DNA from 2 places in the Vreelandella sp. H-I2 genome. Region 1 is predicted to be linked to the other one. Evidence: predicted binding sites of a transcription regulator. Region 1 holds the regulator's gene; the other holds the start of a gene.
The links. Region 1 encodes FNR, which switches genes on or off when oxygen is low (the NO sensors DNR and NnrR bind a similar motif). Its sites were predicted from a motif close to TTGATNTANATCAA; they were not measured.

Region 1 (7,905 bases):
CCGAACTACGTCTTAGGCAGCAGCTTGCCGCCCTGGAGACGCCTAGTACGCCGCAAGAGACGAATCGCACCAATCGTGTCGTGGTGCAAACCCTCTCTTCGCTCGAACGTGACCTATTACGTGAGGCGCTGCATATTGTCAAAGACTTTAAACAGCGGCTTTCGCATCGTTACCATTTGGAGTATTCGTGAGCGGAATGCGGCTGTTAGATCGGCACGTGGCGTTATTTAGTGGCTCGCTGCGTACCCTAATGCGTCGTGAGAGTGACCGGCGACGCTGTGCGGACTCTCCCTATGCCTGGCTGTTTCAGCCCTATATGGGTGAAGAGCTAGTAGCGCTTGCCTGCACTGCAATGCCTACACCCACTTCACCAGTGATTAGCTTGGCGGCGGTGGCGATGAGCCAACAGCAAGTGCGTACCAGTCGCGCTTTTGTAATCACCTTAGGCTGTGCGAGGCAGCCCGAGAGTGCAACGCTGCGCCGTCACCACTTGCTATGCCAAGCTGGGGAAGTAATGCCACCTAACAGGGATAACTTAAGCGCGTTAGTGGAATTCATTGGCAATCGACCGATTATCGGCTGGAAATTAGAGCAGCGTATTAGCGCATTGAATGCGCTACTGAGTAAGCAGTTGGGCTTTTCACTACCTAATGCCCAGATCGATGTGGCGAAGCTGCATCAACGCCGACTGCGTCGCTTGCATCCAGAGATTGACGCGCCCAGCAGCTTTGCTCAGGCGCTGACGTGCTGGAAAGTTCCCGCCTTGGGGATGCAGAGTGTGTTAGGCGAGGCGACAGCCAGCGCACTACTCTATATGCGGCTGCAGCGCACGATGGCTGAGGCCGCTTAGAGACAGAGGGCACTTAGAGACAGAGGATTCTTAGAGACAGAAAGTTGGGTCGGGCGCTGAGTGTTGTTAGAATAGCGCCTACTTTTTCCGCTCTAGCGCCTTTCACACTCGGCAGTGCCTATACCATGCAATCTCTCAATCATTTTGACCCTGCTCACCTTGATACTTTAGCAGCCGCCCCCGCTGCTCCGGCGCAAGGCCAGCCAGAGCTGGCTGACGCCAAGCAGAAGCGTGAATTTAACAAGTTGCAAAAGCGTCTGCGCCGAGAAGTGGGCAATGCGATTATTGATTACCAAATGATCAATGAAGGCGATCGCGTCATGGTATGCCTCTCCGGTGGTAAAGATAGCTACACGATGCTGGAGATTTTGCGCAACTTGCAGCGCAATGCACCGATCAACTTTTCACTGCTGGCGGTCAATTTAGACCAAAAGCAGCCGGGATTTCCCGAGCACGTGCTGCCTAGTTACCTGGATAAGCAGGGCGTTGAATATCATATTGTCGAACGTGATACCTACTCGGTTGTAAAGGAGAAAACCCCAGAAGGCAAAACCACCTGTGCGCTCTGTTCACGCCTGCGGCGCGGCTCGCTGTATGGCTTTGCAGAAGAGATAGGCGCCAATAAAATTGCTTTGGGTCACCATCGCGAAGATATTCTTGAAACGCTGTTTCTCAATATGTTCTTTGGGGGCAACCTGAAAGCGATGCCGCCCAAGCTGCTCTCCGATGATGGCAAGAATATCGTCATTCGGCCTTTGGCTTATTGTAAAGAGGCGGATATTGCCGAGTTTTCTCGGTTGATGGAATTCCCGATTATTCCCTGCAATCTTTGTGGTTCCCAGCCTAATATGCAGCGCCAAGTGGTAAAAGAGATGCTCGCTGAATGGGATAAAAAGTTCCCCGGCCGCCTGGAAAGCATGTTTAAAGCCGTCACTAATATCGCGCCTTCCCAACTGGCAGACCGCAATCTGTTCGATTTTGCAGGTTTAGAGGCCAAGCAGGCAGAGTTACTGGCCGGGCGAATCCAGGCGTTTAACGTCAGCTAACCGTTTGCTGTTCTTCTTCGGTGAGAGTTATCAAACGCTGCATGTCGAGGATATTAACCTCTCGCCCCGAAACCGCCACTACATTTTGCTGCTGAAGGCGGCTTAAGATGCGGCTGACCGTTTCCACCGCCAGCCCGAGGTAGTTGCCGATATCAGCTCTGGGCATTGAAAGTCGAAAGCTGTAAGGCGAGTAACCCCGCCGACGAAAACGATCTGAAAGCGTAATCAAAAAGCTTGCCAGCCGCTGGTCGGCGGTTTTACGTGATAACAGGCGCATCATGCGCCGGTCGTCGCGTAATTCTTTGCTCATGCTGCGATACAACTGGCCACGTAGTTCGGGCAGCTCTTCTGACAGTAAATCCAGGCGGTCAAAGGGGATTTCGCAAACCGTGGTCGTTTCCAGGGCGATTACGCTCCCGGGATAGTGCTCTTCATCAATCCCATCCAGCCCGACCAATTCACTAGGTAGATAGAAATTGGTCAGTTGCTCGCTGCCGTTCCCCTCTGATGTGACTTGTTTAAGGCTGCCCGAACGTACCGCATAAACACTGGTAAAGGCATCTCCCTGGCGAAACAGTAGCGCGCCTTTTTTCAGCGGCGCACGGCGGCGAATAATGGCATCGAACTGTCCCATGTCGTCCAGTTCAAGGGCAAGCGGCAAGCACAGTGAACTCAAACTGCAGGTTTGGCAGCGAGCTTCGTGGAGTAGCGAGCGTCTGGGGCTCATGGATTCCAGCATGCGTTGCTCCTTAAGTGAGTGCCGCTTATCGATTAGAAAAACCTTACTTATTATAGTCGCTATGGCATGCCTGCTTAAAGATTATTAAACAATCTTTGAGTAGCCTTGGCCCGTTTGCTGCGGCAGGTGAGCATCAAACGCCATCGCTATATGGCGAATGAGCAGTCGGCCCATGGGGGTAGCGCTTAGTTGATCGCCGCTTCGCGTTAGCAGACCATCTTGCTCGGCGCTTCGCAGATGTTCAAGTGCTGGCGCAAAGTAGCGCGGAGCATCAATGTTCCAGCGTTGACTAACCGTGGCCAAATCAATACGCATATCGCACATCAGCCGCTCAATCACGTCCCGCCGGATCAGGTCGTCATCGCTTAAGCGTATGCCACGCACCGTGGCAAGCTGCCCCTGATCCAGCGACGCTTCGTAGCGTGTCAGATCACTAGGATTTTGCGCATAGATATCATCAATGCGAGAAATCGCCGAAACGCCAAGACCAATTAAGTCACACTGGGCGTGGCTGGAGTAGCCTTGAAAGTTACGCTGTAGCGAGCCTTCACGCTGGGCAACGGCTAAGCTGTCGTCAGTACGGGCAAAGTGATCCATACCGATATGCACATAACCCGCCGCGGTGAGCATTTCAATAGTGGTACGAAGAATCGCCAGCTTCTCTTCGCCTCCTGGCAAGTCATCGACATTAATGCGCCGCTGAGGGGGAAAGCGCTCATGCATATGGGCGTAATTAAACACAGAAAGCCGTGCGGGGTTCAGCTCAATTACCTGGCGCAAGGTGTCAGCAAAGCTCTTTTCAGTTTGAAACGGCAGGCCATAAATCAAATCAAGATTCAAAGACCTAAAACCCAATCGATGCGCTTCATCCATCAGCGTTTCGGTGAGTATCCGAGGCTGAATGCGATTAATGGCTTTCTGCACCAGCGGGCTTAAGTCCTGCACGCCCAGGCTGATGCGGTTAAATCCCAACGACTGGAGGTGCCTTAAGGTAAATACATCCGCTTCGCGAGGATCTATTTCAATCGCATAATCGCGATCGTGAGAGGACGAAAGCCCAAAACGGGCATCCAGGCGATCAATCAGATCGCCCATCTGATTCAAGCTGAGAAATGTCGGTGTACCACCTCCCCAATGTAACTGCTCAACCGCCCGTGTGGTATCTAAGCGGCGGGCGGTCAGTACCATTTCGCGGTCGAGTCGGGCTAAGTAGGGTTCAGCCAGAGCGGTATTCTTGGTGGCGATTTTATTACAGGCGCAGTAGAAGCAGATTTTTCGGCAGAAAGGGATGTGCACATACAGCGAGAGTGAACGCTTGCTGGTATTGCTGCGCTCTAGCGCCTGGGTCAAATCACTAGGGGTAAATTGGTCATGAAACGACAGTGCAGTTGGATAGGAGGTGTAGCGCGGTCCGCTGGTATCGTAGCGGCGCAGCAGGGCCTCATCCCACACTATCTGCTTAGGGGCTGATGCAGTAGAGAAAGCCGCAGAGGCATGAACGGGCATGAAGGTGTGCTCCGGCGTTAGGGATGGCATTTTAAAATTAAGGCCAGCCTAGCGTGCAGAGGCTTAGTAAACGTTGAGCCATATCATATTAGTGGAGATTATGCACTGTGAGGGTCCAAAGCTGCCAAAGCGCAAAGGTGATAATGGTTAACGCGGCCACGCTGCGTGTTGCTGGGTGACGTATGAGATGGCTTAACTGGCGCGCAGCAAGTCCAGTCGCTAATAACGCGGGTAATGTACCAAGCCCAAAGGCGCCCATTAGCAGTGCCCCTTGCAATGGGTCGGAAATCGCTAAACTCCAGGCCAGCATGGAGTAAACCAGCCCGCAGGGTAGCCAGCCCCACACTGCCCCCAGCGCGAAGGCTTGGGGAAGGTGTACAACGGGCATTAAACGCCGCCCTATAGGCTCAAGAAGGCGCCATAGGCGGCGGCCAACAGCTTCGATTTTGAGCAGCCCCTTCCACCAGTTGGCAATATACAGCGCCATTAAGATGAGCATCAGCGCGGCAAAAACCTGGAGTAACAACCTAGCGGTAGCTGAAAGAGAAAACAGTGTACCTAATAGCGCAACCAGCGCACCTGCGCTCATATAGCTAGTGATACGACCGGCGTTATAGCTGAGCAGCAGGCCACCCAACCGTGCCGGATGACGCATGCTGGGAGGCACCGCGAAGGTGAGTGCGCTCATAATGCCGCCACACATGCCGATGCAGTGAGCGCCGCCCATCAAACCAAATACAAACGCCGCTAATAGCGGCGGCAGATCAAGGCCCGTTGGGTTCATGGCCGTGGCTCTTGGTCGTCGGATGGGGGCGTATCTGAAGGTGCAACAGGCTTGTTCTTGGCTTGCTGCCGCTGGCGACGCTGTTCGGGGCTGAGGTCGTTCTCATCCTCATCAAACAAAATACGGTGCGCGGGCCCTTCCAGGTCGTCGAACTGATCATTTTTAACCGCCCAGAAAAATGCCCAGACGGCGAGGCCGAGTAAAATCAGTGAGAGCGGAATGAGTAGATACAGAATCGTCATGCAGTTACCGGGTTTGTAGCGCTAAGCGAAGTAGCGGGTTGGGCGCGCCAGCGTGATAGCCGCAGGGCATTACCGACCACCACGAGCGAACTTAGCGACATGCCAATGGCGGCTAGCCAGGGAGGCACTAACCCCATTGCTGCCAGCGGTAGCGCCGAAAAGTTATAGCACACAGACCAGATCATATTTTGGCGCATGATACGCCGGGTAGCGCGGGAAATCTCGATAGCTTCAAAAATCCGCATCAGGCGCGGACTAAGCAATATCGCATCGGCACGAGTACGGGCCAAATCCGTTGCGCCATTCATAGCAATCGCTACATCGGCACCGGCCAAGACCGGCACATCGTTGATACCATCACCAACCATGAGTACGGTTTCGCCAGCAGCTTGAAGCTCTTTCAGCCGAGCTAACTTACCCTCCGGGCTGGTGCCTGAATGCCAGGTTGCAATATGAAGCTGGCTGGCCAGGCTTTCGACGGCGTCTTCCGTATCGCCGGAAAGCAGCTCCACGCTGAACCCTTGGGCGTGTAGGGCGTCAACTGTCGCGGCGGCATCATCTCTAATGCCGTCATGCAGGCCAAACCAGGCGCGGGGCTTGCCATCTTCGCTAAGTAGCAGCCACTGCCCCTTGGCAGGTGCCGCGATAGGCTCATGGGTCGCAAATTCGGGTTTGCCCAGCCGCCACCGTACGCCCTCTAAAGTTCCTTCTAACCCTTGCCCAGTATAGCTGTGAATATCCCTGGCCTGGAGCGTCGCATCACGGAAAGGGCGAAAAGCGCGGGCTATAGGATGTTCCGAGTGAGCCTCTAGGGCGGCGGCAATCGCTTGGGCACGCTCAACGGTTAGTTCACCGAATGGTTTGATCTGGGTGACGTGCATTTCGCCGCGGGTCAGAGTGCCTGTTTTATCGAAAATGACCCGGGTAACGTTGGAGAGTGTCTCCATGGCATCGGCGCGGGTGATTAAGACGCCGCGTTTACGCAACTGGCCGTGGCCCGCGGTCAATGCCGCAGGTGTCGCCAACGCCAGGGCGCAGGGGCAAGTGACGACCAACACTGAAAGCAGCACCCAAAGCATCCGCGAAGGGTCGATAAACCACCAGGCGATAGTGACGCAGGCCGTCACCACCAGCAGCCGTAGGACAAATAGGTGGGCCATGCGCGCAGCCATCTGGGCCAGCCGCGGGCGGCTGGCAAACGCACGGTCGGTAAGGTCAACAATGCCAGCCACTTGAGCGTCTTTTCCGGCGTGGGTAACCCTAATCACCAGGGGGTTTTCCATGTTTTGGCTGCCGCCGATAATACGATCACCCACTCGGCGGGTCACCGGTAGATATTCGCCGGTAAGCATTGATTCATCCAGGCTTGATTCGCCTTCTTCAATTACGCCATCGGCAGGCACGCCGTGGCCGGGCTTGATCAATACGCGATCAGCTGGGGCGAGTTCGCTGGCAGGCAGAATGCGCTCGCTGCCGTCGTCTTCCAGTCGTGTGGCCGAGATCGGCAGCACGCCACTGAGCGCATTGCCGCTATGCCCGCTGCGTCGTCTGGCGCGGCCTTCCACGTAGCGCCCGAACAGCAAAAAGAAGGTGAACATGGCGACGGAGTCAAAATAGACCTCACCAACATCAAATAGCACTGCATAGCTACTGGCGAGATATGCCCCCCCAATAGCCAGCGAGACCGGTACGTCCATACCTAATACACCGGTGCGGAGATCGCGTAGCGCGTTACGAAAGAATGGTTGTGCTGAGAAAAATACCACGGGCGTGGCCAGGGCGAAGGATAGCCAGTGAAATAGCGCATAGAAGTCATCGCTCATTTCACCGGGGCCGGAAACATAAATAGGGATCGAAAACATCATCACTTGCATCATCCCGACCGCAGCAATAATCAAACGACGAACGTTCATACGTTCTTCATACTGCATGCGCGCCTGGGCTTGATCAGGTTCGTAAGGCTGGGCGTCATACCCAATGGCCGCCAGTTCGGCCAACAGTTGAGAGAGTTTTAACTGCTGCGGATTCCAGCTCACGCGCAGGCGATGATGAGTTAAATTCACCGCGCTGGAAGTAACCCCGGGTAGGGCATTCAGGCGGTGTTCGATCAGCCACGCACAGGCGGCACAGGTGATGCCTTCAATGGCAAGGGTCGCTTTTACGTTGCCTTCATCGCCATCGGGGTGAACAAATTGCGCCTGCAGGCCGGGGTCGTCAAATACTGACCAAGTATCCGCTTTGGCGGCTTGGCGTTCATCCGGCCGTTCGGGAAGTTCGGTGCGGTAGCGGTAGTAACTCTCCAGCCCGCCGTCGACGATGGCATGGGCCACCGCCTCGCAGCCGGGGCAGCAAAGCGGGTGGGTATGTTCATCTAGGGTAATAGTCCAGGGTGCAGCAGTGGGTACTGGATTACCACAGTGATAGCAGTCAGAGGCAGGCACGGCGTTGTTCATTCGCTTTCTTTGCGCCCTCCCGGCAGTAGCGCGACGCTATTCTCATTGGGAAACGTGGCCTCCCCGGTAAGCCGCCAGTCGGCATCTTCCAGCGCAGGCTGTATCTGCAGATACCAGCGATAGCGTAGATTGTCGGGTCCCTGGGTGATATAGCGGCCGTCACGCACATGCTCAAGTATGAATGATTGGTCACGGTTATCTTCGGTAGGGAAGATAAGATCTAAATAGAGCATTTCCGGGCGCGCATCACCGCTCAAATCAACCACAATATCGCTGGTCAGCGGA
Region 2 (7,905 bases), on a different contig from region 1:
TCCACAGACTAATCACGGCGAAAACAAATAGCACGAGTGCCAGTAACAAGGGAGTGATTTTATATGCCCAATCCTGCACATACCCTTCTGATTTTAGTATCAACCAAGTAGCGCCTAGCAAAGCATAGCCTGCCATCAGGCCAAGCCCCGTCAACACTGAGAATGGCGTCAACCAGTCAAATGCACCGCCTACATAGGCAAAGTTTTCAACGGGAAAGCCCTGAATATAAGCCCCAACGACCGCACCTTGTGCAAAGGCAGCAATGGCCGATCCCCAGGAAAAGGCACGATTCCACCAGTGCCGGTTGCGGCGCGATTTAAACCGCAGCTCAAACGCCACTCCCCTGAAGATCAGTCCCGCCAGCATCAAGAACACACCGATGTAAAGTGCCGGCAAAAATACCGAGTAAACTAATGGGAAGGCTCCTAAAAGCCCTGCCCCACTCAGCACCAACCACGTTTCGTTACCATCCCATATTGGTGCGACCGAGTTCATCATTACGTCCCGAGCATCCTCATCGGGAGCAAAGGGATAGATAATCCCCAATCCCAGATCAAACCCATCCATCAACACATACATGATGATGCCGAAACCAATGATGAAAGCCCAAATTAACGTTAAATCAAACATATCCATGTTTAGTTCCTCACCGGATCAAGGTCATCATCAAAGGAAGTCTCCGCCCCTGACATCGGACGCATGGGTCGCCTAGAATTATCTGCTTCCGTTTCACGCTTTTCTTCGGGCAACATGCCATTGCGCACGACGCGTGTGAGGTAATAGATGCCTACGTAAAAAACCACCGCATAAACCAAGATGTAGCCAAGTAGCGTAAATAACGCCATAGGCCCTGTTAGCGAAGGCGTCAGCCCTTCTTCGTGCGTCATCATGCCGTAGACAAGCCAAGGGGCACGGCCCGATTCAGTGACAACCCATCCCGCCAAGACCGCCACAAATGGCATCGCGATCATCCTGGTCAGTGTCTTTAGAAACAGTCGTTGTTTATAGATGCGCCCTTTGCGTCGCAATATCAGCCCTGTCAGCGAAACTGCAATCATTAAAAGCCCAATCCCCACCATTACGCGAAATGCCCAAAACACAATGAACACAGGCGGTTGTTCCTCGGGCGGCGCTTCATTAATGCCCGGTATTTCACCATCAAACGAATGGGTAAGGATAAGGCTCGCTAAGTTAGGAACGCCAAATGAGAAATGGTTGGTTTGCGCCTCCTGATCAGGTATCGCAAATAACAGCAACGGCACATTCGTGGCCGTTTCCCAATGCCCCTCCATAGCAGCCACCTTGGTCGGCTGATGCTCTAAAGTATTGAGACCATGGAAGTCACCGATTACCGCTTGGGTCGGCGCTAGAAAAAGAAGCAGCCAAAGGCACATTGAAAGCGCACGGCGATTTGCCTCCGGGTCGCGGTCACGCAATAAAAACCATGCGCTGACGCCCGCCACGACAAAGCCACCGGTTAGAAAGGAAGCCACTGCCATGTGAAAGAAGCGGTATGGGAAGGAAGGATTAAATATAGCTTCCATCCAAGAGGTTACATGGAAGCGAGAATCAATGAGTTCTACACCCGCAGGCGTATGTAGCCAGCTGTTGGCTGATAAAATCCAAAAAGTCGAAATGAAAGTGCCTATCGCTACCATAATAGCGGCAAATAGATGCACCCCTTCAGGTACTTTACCGCGACCAAATAACAATACGCCTAAGAAGGCTGCTTCAAGAAAGAAAGCCGTAATAACTTCATAGCTCAGCATAGGGCCAATAAAATTAGACGATGCTTGAGAAAAATTGCTCCAGTTAGTGCCAAATTGGAACGACATCACAATGCCTGACACTACCCCCATTCCAAAAACAACGGCAAATACCTTTGTCCAGAAAAGCGAAAGGCGATCCCAAGCTGGATTGTCAGTCTTATAGAAAAGGCCATGAAGCAGCGCGATGTAAGACGCCAAGCCAATAGTAAACACGGGGAAGATCGCATGAAACGATACGACGAATGCAAATTGAAGCCGTGATAGCACCAGGGGATCAAGTTCCATTTCACTCTCCTAAGACCTGAATCGATATCCTATCAATGGGTTCACACAAGCTTAGTTGAGCCTTCATGGCACTGCACTTTTCGTTATAAGCACTAAGCTTATTTCTTAATATTTTTTAATTTGCTGTTTTCCTAAGTAACCATCTTACCTTAGACAGCCCAACGCCTTTGATGTGTCTCATTGACGCACAGGCTAATTTAGATGGGCTATAGTCCGCTGACAAACTACCGGGATAACACTACCACGCTCACCATATAGCCGGTATAAGCGATAAATAGCGCCAGTAAGATGCCCCCTTCCAAACGGTTGATTCGCCGCGGGCGCCCACGCCAAGAGAACGCAAACAGAATCATCAGTAACGTCATGCCGGTCATCACACTCCAGTCACGCACTAATACCTCTCGACCTGCGTCAATGGGTGCAATAATTCCGGCAAGGCCGACAACCGCCAAGCTGTTAAACAAGTTGGAACCTACCACGTTGCCTAATACCAAATCGTGCTCTTTACGGCGCAAAGCGCTGATCGAAGAGGCGAGTTCCGGCAGCGAGGTGCCAATAGCGACGACGGTTAGCCCAATAATCAGATCGCTAACGCCGAAACGAACCGCGATCTCCACTGCCCCCCACACCAGCAAGCGGGAACTGGCGATTAGCAGCGCCAACCCCACCAGTGTCCACATAATGGATTTCCCCCGGGACATCGGTTTGCTATCCAGGGTCTCAGCTACTTCAGAGACGATTGCGTCGTCTGGCTGGTTGCGTGAACGAACGATACTAACAACAATAAAAACCACTAATGCCAGTAAGAGACAGACGGCTTCCCAGCGTGCTACAAAACCGTCGAGTAGAATCAAGCCAGTCGCCAACATGACGAGCATTAGTATTGGCATCTCTTTGCGAATAACACTGGAGTGAACAGCAAGGGGAGCAATAAGCGCGACCAACCCGAGTATTAAACCAATATTTGCAATATTTGAACCGTAGGCGTTGCCTACTGCCAATCCCGGATTGCCATCCAATGCAGCCAGTACTGAAACCATCATTTCCGGCGCCGAGGTACCAAACCCAATGACCAACATACCAATCAAGAGAGGTGAAAGCCCAAGCCAACGAGATGTAGCCGCTGCGCCATCGATAAACTTCTCGGCACTCCAAACCAGTAAGACCAATCCAAACACAACCGCTAATATGGGAAGCAACATTTCATTTCCTTCATGGCATAATGATCGGCACTGTTTCCATGCGTCACATTAAGAACTGTATTTAGGGACTCATTCTAAGGGCTACTTTTAAGAACTACTTCATAGAGATGGCCGTAAGATGCTATTACTAACGGCACTTTGCTTATGAATGATCCCTGGCAAACGATTCAGCCGCCCTACGAGTCACATTCAACTGTCTCTCATTGCGCCGCAGATCGTTCTCTAAGCTAATGCCTTAGTCAAGCTGCTAGTCTATATTTTTTGAGTAGTATTTCAGCAACATAGGCTTGCTAAAAAGCGCGTTTGACCGCCTAATCCGCCACATCCTAGTAGTTTTACTAAGGATTCGCACTGAGAGTTTTGGTTTTTGCCTCCACAACGATTAATAAAGCGACATACATTACCGGTCAACACTCCCCTCGTTGACCGTTCGCCCCCTGAAGTTAGAACTCAGCGGCGACGTTTGCGTGCTTGTCATGAGTGCGACTGGGTGTCGGCATTGCCGCCACTTAGCGCAGGCGAAAAAGCAAGCTGTCCGCGCTGTACACATATCTTAGTCAAACGCCACCGCTACCCAGCACAACGCAGTATGGCCCTGGCCATCGCCTCACTGATTGCACTCATAGTGGCGGTGTCATTTCCCTTTATTAGCTTCACAGTGAGTGGTGTTAGTAACCGTATCGAGTTAACGCAGACCGCCACTACCCTGATTGGCTTTCATCAACCCGTGGTCGCTATCGCCATCATCATGACGATTGTCGTGCTGCCAGCGGTATACCTTATCGGCGTTCTGTGGCTTCAATTTGGCCTTCTGCGTGACCGCCTATTGCCTTTTAGCCGGGATATTGCACGCTCCCTATCTCACCTAACACCTTGGATGATGGCTGATGTCTTCATCATTGGCGCCTTAGTCAGCCTGATCAAAATAGCCGGCCTGGCCGATGTTGAGCTAGGCATATCGTTCTGGGCATTTTGTGTATTTGCGCTGCTGTTATTGATGACGACCCAATCTATCGACGCCGACTGGATGTGGTTCTCTTTAGAGGGTGAACCGTTGGCTCCCGAAGGTACTCAAACGGGCATGCCTGCAGCAGGACAAGGGTTAACTGGCTGCCCAACCTGCGGACTCATCAACCGCCTATCGCCACAAGGACGCGGCTACTGCACTCGCTGCCATGAAAAGCTTCATCAACGCTTGCCACATAGCTTACAGCGCACCTGGGCACTCCTCTGCGCATCGGCCGTCATGTATATTCCCGCCAATGTGTACCCTATTATGACCACCACCAGTCTAGGCCACTCAACGCCCTCAACCATTATTGGCGGGGTTGTTCAACTCATACAAATGGGCTCTTGGCCCATCGCTGCCGTCATTTTCATTGCCAGCGTTATCGTTCCAGTAGGTAAATTAGTCGCTTTAACCTGGCTTTGCTTAGTTGTCAGGCGCAGCAGTGTACTCAATGCACAAAGCCGTACCCGGCTTTATCGACTAACAGAATTTATTGGCCGCTGGTCAATGGTGGATGTCTTCGTCGTCGCCATTTTAGTGGCATTGATTCGCGCCGGATCATTAATGTCGATCACACCGGGCCCGGCGGCGCTCGCCTTTGGCTCAGTAGTGGTATTGACCATGTTAGCGGCGATGACATTTGATCCACGCTTAATTTGGGATACGCCTCTCCCTGCTAAAAACTCACTACGTCATTCTCTTCTTCGCCGTAAAACGGCCACCAAGGAACCTGTTGATGGCTAACGAAACAACACCGCCTACTTCTGAACAAACGAAAACCAACTCAACCAACGAACAGGATTTAAATAAGGCTAAAACATCACGCCAAACTCGCCTTTCGCCTATATGGATAGTGCCGATCGTTGCCATCGCCATTGGTTTATGGCTGGTATACGATAATTACTCCAATCGCGGCATCCTGGTAACACTTACCATGGATAATGCGGAAGGCATCGAAGCTGGCAATACCCTGATTCGTAGCCGAAATGTTGAGATCGGCAGGGTGCAAAACGTACAACTCTCGGATGACCTATCCCACGCTGTTTTGACCGCCAGCATCCAACCAGAAGTAGAGGATATGTTGCGCGAAGACAGCCGCTTCTGGGTGGTCAAGCCACGTATCGGTCGTGAAGGGATTAGCGGCTTAGGCACCGTGCTCTCAGGGGCTTATATTCAGCTTGAGCCCGGCACTGAAGAAGCGCCACGACGAAAATTTCCGGTCAGTGACATCCCCCCCGTAGCACCTGCTGGTCAGGCAGGGCTCCGTCTTAGCTTAACCAGCCAAATGGGCAACTCTCTTCGCGTTGGCGATCCAGTGTCTTATCAAGGCTACACAGTGGGACGTATTGAAGAGAACAATTTTGAACCTGAGTCACGCACCATGCAGCATCAGGTATTCATTGAAAAGCCATATACCAATTTAGTCACTGACAGCACGCGTTTCTGGACCTCAAGCGGCATTGACTTTCGCTTAGGTGCCGATGGTGTACGCGTTAACGTTGAATCTATTGAAGCGCTACTCGGTGGTGGTGTCACCTTCGGCGTCCCCGAAGATTTACCGATGGGACAACCGGTTGAAGCCAATACTCATTTCACCCTCTATGCCGATGAAGACGCAGCACGAGAAGGGACCTTTAACCGCTATTTAGAATATGTACTGCTGGTAGATGAAACAGTGCGTGGCCTGTCCAAGGGAGCGCCGGTCGAGTTTCGTGGTGTGCGCATGGGCACCGTTGCCGCCGTGCCCTGGAACTTTACTGCGCCGCAGCCCGACTCTCGCGCACGCTTTGCGATTCCCGTACTGATAAGGATTGAGCCTCAGCGACTGGGTATTGAAAATAGCGATATTGACCTCGAAGAATGGGAGGCGCGGTTCCAGCGCATGTTCGGCTTAGGGCTCCGTGCGTCGTTAAAAAGTGGCAACCTGCTAACGGGCGCACTGTTTGTCGACCTAAACTTCCACCGCGACCTTGCCGATGAGTATACCGCCGAGCAATTTTCTGACCGAAGCGTCTTCCCAACGGTGGCAGGCGGCTTTGCACAGATACAAGCCCAGGTAACAGATTTACTGGATAAGCTAAACGCGCTTGAGGTTGAGCCGCTGTTAACCGGTCTGGACCGCAACTTAGAGGCTTCTGAAAGCGTACTCAACGAGATTCGCGAAGTAAGCACCTCGATAAATCAGTTACTGAATGACCCTGAGACCCAAGCCATTGGGGGCAATCTCAACGGGACACTTGAGGAATTACGTAGCACATTACAAGGGCTATCACCTTCGTCGCCCGCGTATCAAGAGCTCACCACGGCGATCGAACGACTGGATCGCTTAATGCGTGATCTACAGCCACTTACGCGCACGCTCAATGACAACCCCAGGGCACTACTGTTTGACAACCTGGATGCTCAAGACCCCATTCCGCGTGCACCACGTGACTAAGGAGCCAAAATGCTGATATGGACAAGTATGTTTAGATGGTTTAGGTATTTGCTACTGCTAACAGTCTACGTCGTGATATCGGCCTGTGCCAGCAGTGTCACGCCGCCTGCCCGCTATATGCTACCGAGCGAACCGTTGGCGAGTACACCGAGTCAACCCGAGGGCACACTTGTGCTGGGCACCCCTCAGCTTGCCCACTATCTGGACGTCGATGGCATCGTGATGCAACTTGATGACATTACGCTGAACGCTGCGCGGGAACATCAATGGGCAGAAGGGTTAGATAGGCAGCTGGAGCGGAGGATGCTCACCAACCTATCTCAAGCGCTACCAACGCTTAGAGTGGTCCGTACCGAAAGTAGACAGCCCAATGCGCTGTCTTTGCGCTTAAACATCGACCAATTCCAGGGCCGCTTTGATGGCGTGGCCGTGGCTAGCGGCCAATGGCAATTGCTGAATGGAGAGGGAGAGCTACTAGCAATGGAAAATTTCTATGCGGAAACAGCCCTTGAACAAGATGGCTACCCGGCGCTGGTACGCGCATTGAGCGATAGCTGGGGCCAAGCCGCCGAGCTCATTGCCAACAACATTCGTCAAGGCAACTATTTTGATTAGCCCTAAATTTTTATACCTCGGTTTTTTAAACATAGTTTGCTGAACTACGCTTAATGCTCTCCTTCTCAGAGATGTTCACATGACAGATGATTCGAACAACACAGCAGTACTACCCGTTGAGCAATTGCGCGATGCAGTGAATGCTTTGAGACAGACGGTAACGACACTGCTGGAGGGCGAAGCATCGCTGACGACCTATGAAACAGCTATCAATAGCCATGACGCCCTTCTTGATCAGCTAGCCGTGCGCTCACTTGATGCCCCAACGCTCGCCGCGCTTGAGCGTATTGAACAATTTATCACCCTGCACGCGGGAACTTACTATCAAACCGTCATCGCCAAGCTGGACGATAAACAGAAACATCGTTTTATCTCACTGTTTGCGCGACGGCTACTCGCCCTGGATGGCTTAGGGCCAGCAACTGCGCGCCAACTTTTTCAGCTAGGTGTTTTTACCCCAGAGCACTTTTTCGCATTAACACCCAAAGAGCTTGCTCAGCTTCAACTGCCACCTGCCACTTTAGCTCGGTTAATTCCTCTGCATGCCCAGCAATCTTGCGCAGACACGCGATAGCTAAACAAGCTGC

Region 2: the regulator FNR is predicted to act here: its motif matches at 2,223-2,236, upstream of ACUVOF_RS16895 (cytochrome ubiquinol oxidase subunit I).

What each region holds. Positions count from the first base shown of each region.
Region 1 is NZ_JBRAMC010000002.1:167,498-175,402, forward strand. It holds gene ACUVOF_RS05340 (DUF294 nucleotidyltransferase-like domain-containing protein) at 1-191, shown strand, start outside; gene ACUVOF_RS05345 (DNA polymerase III subunit epsilon) at 197-850, shown strand; gene ttcA (tRNA 2-thiocytidine(32) synthetase TtcA) at 976-1,896, shown strand; gene fnr (fumarate/nitrate reduction transcriptional regulator Fnr) at 1,889-2,635, opposite strand; gene hemN (oxygen-independent coproporphyrinogen III oxidase) at 2,720-4,141, opposite strand; gene ACUVOF_RS05365 (sulfite exporter TauE/SafE family protein) at 4,230-4,925, opposite strand; gene ccoS (cbb3-type cytochrome oxidase assembly protein CcoS) at 4,922-5,167, opposite strand; gene ACUVOF_RS05375 (heavy metal translocating P-type ATPase) at 5,164-7,620, opposite strand; gene ACUVOF_RS05380 (FixH family protein) at 7,617-7,905, opposite strand, start outside.
Region 2 is NZ_JBRAMC010000007.1:6,419-14,323, forward strand. It holds gene cydB (cytochrome d ubiquinol oxidase subunit II) at 1-637, opposite strand, end outside; gene ACUVOF_RS16895 (cytochrome ubiquinol oxidase subunit I) at 640-2,055, opposite strand; gene ACUVOF_RS16900 (calcium/sodium antiporter) at 2,280-3,257, opposite strand; gene ACUVOF_RS16905 (PqiA/YebS family transporter subunit) at 3,643-5,010, shown strand; gene pqiB (intermembrane transport protein PqiB) at 5,003-6,703, shown strand; gene ACUVOF_RS16915 (PqiC family protein) at 6,713-7,318, shown strand; gene ACUVOF_RS16920 (helix-hairpin-helix domain-containing protein) at 7,398-7,892, shown strand.